Regions from separate parts of the Pantoea sp. SO10 genome, predicted to be linked through region 1. Evidence: predicted binding sites of a transcription regulator. Region 1 holds the regulator's gene; the other holds the start of a gene.
The links. The regulator LexA, encoded in region 1, represses DNA repair genes until DNA is damaged. The targets are predictions, from matches to a motif close to TNCTGTATGTACATACAGNA.
Positions count from the first base shown of each region.

Region 2: a site for LexA is predicted at 1,014-1,033, ahead of umuD (translesion error-prone DNA polymerase V autoproteolytic subunit). Genes of this name have one in related genera too.

Region 1 is NZ_CP040095.1:347,389-349,590, forward strand. It holds gene plsB (glycerol-3-phosphate 1-O-acyltransferase PlsB) at 1-335, opposite strand, end outside; gene FCN45_RS01550 (diacylglycerol kinase) at 463-831, shown strand; gene lexA (transcriptional repressor LexA) at 937-1,551, shown strand; gene dinF (MATE family efflux transporter DinF) at 1,688-2,202, shown strand, end outside.
Region 2 is NZ_CP040095.1:1,781,174-1,783,375, forward strand. It holds gene umuC (translesion error-prone DNA polymerase V subunit UmuC) at 1-572, opposite strand, end outside; gene umuD (translesion error-prone DNA polymerase V autoproteolytic subunit) at 572-994, opposite strand; gene FCN45_RS08280 (GNAT family N-acetyltransferase) at 1,135-1,647, opposite strand; gene FCN45_RS08285 (hypothetical protein) at 1,844-2,122, shown strand.

The sequences.
Region 1 (2,202 bases):
TGCAAATCCAGATAATCGTGGAACAGCTTTACCGATTCGGGATTGGCCACGAAATAGGGAATTACGCGTGGGCCATCGTGAATAAACACGTGGCGCGGCAGCAGGGTGCCATCGATCTCCAGCGGAGCCAGCGGATCGGGCAGATCATGTTTCAGGCATTGAGCACGCAGTGTGAGCAGGTCAGCCTTTGAATCATAAGGCAAAACATACATCACCGGACGTGTCGGATCGATCCCATGTTCAGAGATAGGATCGGTCGGAATGACCTTACTTTTTACCAAAATAGAGAGTGGTAAATTCAATAATTTGTAATAGAGTTTACGCCAACCTGACATAGACAACTTTAAGCCTCTTGTTAGCAAAGCGCGGCAAGCATACCAGAAAGCGCAGCGAAGGTCTGTGGCTCTGCCGCCTCATACTGCCCACACATTGACGTCAAAATAGTTCAAGGGTTCCATAGACATGGCAAATAACGTCACCGGTTTAGTAAGAATAGTGAAAGCCGCCGGTTATTCCTGGCAGGGCCTGCGTGCCGCATGGCAGCACGAAGCCGCTTTTCGGCAGGAAGCCATTGCCGCGCTGGTGGCCATTCTCGTGGCTTGCTGGCTGGATGTAGATACCCTTTCCCGCATCCTGATGATTGGCTCGGTAGTGCTGGTTATCATCGTTGAGATCCTTAATAGCGCTATCGAAGCGGTGGTCGACCGCATCGGGCAGGAGCAACATCCGCTCGCGGGCCGCGCTAAAGATATGGGATCGGCTGCCGTATTGCTGACTATCTTACTGGCTCTGTTCGTCTGGATCGCGCTGCTCTGGACGCATTTGAGATAGGGATTCCAGATTCATCAAACCGCTGATTTTTCCCTCTGTTACGGTTTTCATTTCGCGAATACCTGTATATACTCACAGCGACTGTATAAACAACCAGGGGGCGGGATGAAAGCGTTAACTGCACGGCAGCAACAGGTCTATGACCTGATTCGCGACCATATTAACCAGACGGGCATGCCGCCAACGCGTGCGGAAATTGCTGCGCAACTGGGTTTCCGCTCGCCCAATGCTGCCGAAGAGCATCTGAAAGCGCTGGCGCGTAAAGGCGTAATTGAAATTGTTTCCGGCGCATCGCGCGGGATTCGTTTGCTGATGGAAGAAGAACCAAGCGAAGGGCTGCCGCTGATTGGCCGCGTCGCTGCCGGTGAACCTTTGCTGGCTCAAGAACACATCGAAGCCCACTATCAGGTGGATGCTAACCTCTTTAAACCGAGCGCCGATTTCCTGCTGCGCGTGAGCGGTATGTCGATGAAAGACATCGGCATTATGGATGGCGATCTGTTAGCGGTACACAAAACGCAGGAAGTGCGTAACGGCCAGGTTGTCGTGGCGCGCATTGATGATGAAGTCACAGTGAAACGCTGGAAAAAGCAGGGTGCGATTGTCCATCTGCTGCCGGAAAACACCGATTTTCAGCCGATTGTCGTGGATACCCGTGAGCAGTCGCTAACCGTTGAAGGTTTAGCTGTCGGGATTGTGCGCAACGGCGAGTGGCTCTGATCAGTTTCTGATCCACTTTAACTGCGGCGGTGCGTGTTTGCGCTGACCGCAGTCTGCTGTTTTACTTCTCTGTGACTCTTTCTGCGGCTCATTCTGGCGCCATTACGCTGATTACCGCACACAACGGAATGGGCTAATGCAGCTGTTTTCCTCTTCAGATAAAACGCTCTGGCGGCTAGCGCTGCCGATGATCCTGTCAAATATCACCGTCCCATTACTGGGTGTAGTGGATACCGCCGTTATTGGTCATCTCGATAGCCCGATCTACCTCGGTGGCGTCGCCGTGGGCACAACCGCCACCAGCTTCATCTTTATGCTCCTGCTGTTCCTGCGCATGAGCACCACCGGACTCACCGCTCAGGCATTTGGCGCCAATGACAAAACGGCGCTGGCGCGCGCCTTAACACAGCCGCTACTGATTGCGCTGGTTTTTGGTGCGCTGTTTATGGTGCTGCGAACGCCGGTCAGCAGCCTGGCGGCAGCGTTAATGGGTGGCAGCCCGGAAGTGCAGCAACAGGCGAAAATATTTATTGAGATTCGCTGGCTAAGTGCGCCCGCAACCTTGGCCAATTTGGTGATTCTTGGCTGGCTGCTGGGCGTGCAGTATGCGCGGGCACCGATGGTGCTGCTAATCATCGGCAACCTGGTGAA
Region 2 (2,202 bases), 1.4 Mb from region 1:
GATAAGCGCCGGCCCACGCCCCACACCTCTTCAACCTTGACCAGTTTCATCAACTCGCGCTGACGGTGGGGCAAAGAGAGATCCATCACGTTCTCGGCTTTGGTCCAGCGTTTGGCGGCCCAGTTGGCGAGCTTGGCGAGGGTTTTGGTCGGCGCAATGCCGACACCCACGCGCAAATGGGTGTCCTGATAAATACGGTCGCGAATGTCGCGGCCTAACTGTTCGAATGTCATGCAGGCGTTGATGCCGGTGACGTCAACGAAGGCTTCGTCAATGGAATACTCATCCACGCGCGTGGAGATCAGCGCCAGCGTCTCCATCACGCGGCGCGACATATCGCCATACAACGCATAGTTAGACGAGAACACCACCACTTTGTGGCGCATCAACTCTTCCCGATGTTTGAAGTAGGGCGCGCCCATCTTAATGCCCAGCGCCTTGGCTTCTCTGCTTAGCGAAATAATGCAGCCGTCGTTGTTCGACAGCACCACAATCGGCTTGCCGCGCAGATCCGGGCGAAACACCGTTTCACAGCTGGCGTAAAACGAATTCACATCCACCAGGGCAAACATCAGCGGCCTATGGTTTTAATCACGTGTTTAACGATGCCGAAGACTTCGAACTCATCGGCGTCAGGAATGGCGATCACCGGATGCGCGGTATTCATCGGTTTGAGATGCAGGTAAGGCTGTAACATCAGCTGTTTCACGGTGAACTCGCCGGAAAGCGAAGCCACCACAATGTCACCGTGTTTGGGTTTGAGCGAGCTGTCCACCACCAGCATGTCACCCTCATTGATACCGATGTCGATCATTGAGTCACCGCTGACTCTAATGAAATAGGTTGAGCTGGGGTGATCGACTAAAAAGTCGTTGAGGTCGATACGTTGTTCAACGTAGTCCTGCGCCGGGGACGGAAAGCCGCAGGGCACGCGGCTGATGAACAAAGGTAAGGCGAGAATAGCGCGGATTTCCGCGGGCTGATAAAACTGCATGGCTGCGATCTCAAATCGTCACTGTATATGTATACAGTAATGTCGAATAGGCAGTTTGATCAAGCCAGAACCCGTAATGATTTGCAAAACAGTTGGCAACAAAGGAAATTTATTTTGTGCCAAAGGGCTTACCGCTGCGCTTAAATCATCATCCCCATGATCTGCAGGGTGCTCTGCTGTGAAGCGGTGATAAACGGAATGTCTTTGATGTGCTGCATACCAAAGGCTTCGTAGAACTTACGTGCACGCACGTTATCGCCTAACACTTCCAGCCACAGGTAGCCTTCACGCTTGTCGCGCGCCTCATTGATGATGCTCTCGAACATCCAGCGGCCGTAGTTTTTGCCGGTTTCTTCTGGATTGAGGTAGAGCTTGTTGAGCAACGCGCCGCTCATGCCGGAATCCGGCACTGGCGTGTTCCAGGTGACTTTGGCGAAGCCAATCGGCTTGTCGGTCTCGGCGATCAGCCAGCTCTCATTGGGCGCCGCGAGGCTGCTATTGAGCTCTGCCAGACCGTATTCCTTGTCGATAAAGGCATCCAGTTCGTCTGCGGAAACCCACATATGTTTGAAATGCGCACTGTAGGTCATGCGGCCCAGCAGGTGCAGCAGCTCTGCATCCTCTGCCGTGGCTTTGCGTATGGTGAACTCCATGCCAGATTTCCTTGCTTAATGCTTGTTATTAATCACGTCGTCGGTGCGAGCAGAGGCCACCGAAGGGCAGTTACCATAACGTGTTAGTAACAAAAACCCAAGATAACCAGAGCTGTCTGTTAACAAGGTGCCAGGCCGATGATCTATAATGAAGAGTGAGAAGCAAGCGTAAGCCCATATTCTCAGGAGGTAGAAGATGTCAGATTCGCAACCTAAAATTATCGGCGAAGCGGCCTATGCATTACTGGTACGCCGTGAGGAAGTCAGCGTTTCCTCACTGCTGGCAGAGCTCGCGCGCATGGCGAGAAAAGAGCAAAACAGTCAACAGCAGCAGCGTATTACCCAGGCGCAGCAATGGTTGCTCACGCACCGTCAACCGGCGGGCAGCGATAATCGCGTCCATTCAGCATTGCGCGGATTGAGTCGCCAGGAAGGCAGTGTCAGAATGCCTTCGGCCGATGCCGACGACAATTGACCATCCCAACCGGCTCACGCGTCGATGACTTTCGGCGCGGAGCGCACAGATTTGGAAATAAAAGCTTTCTAATTGTCCTA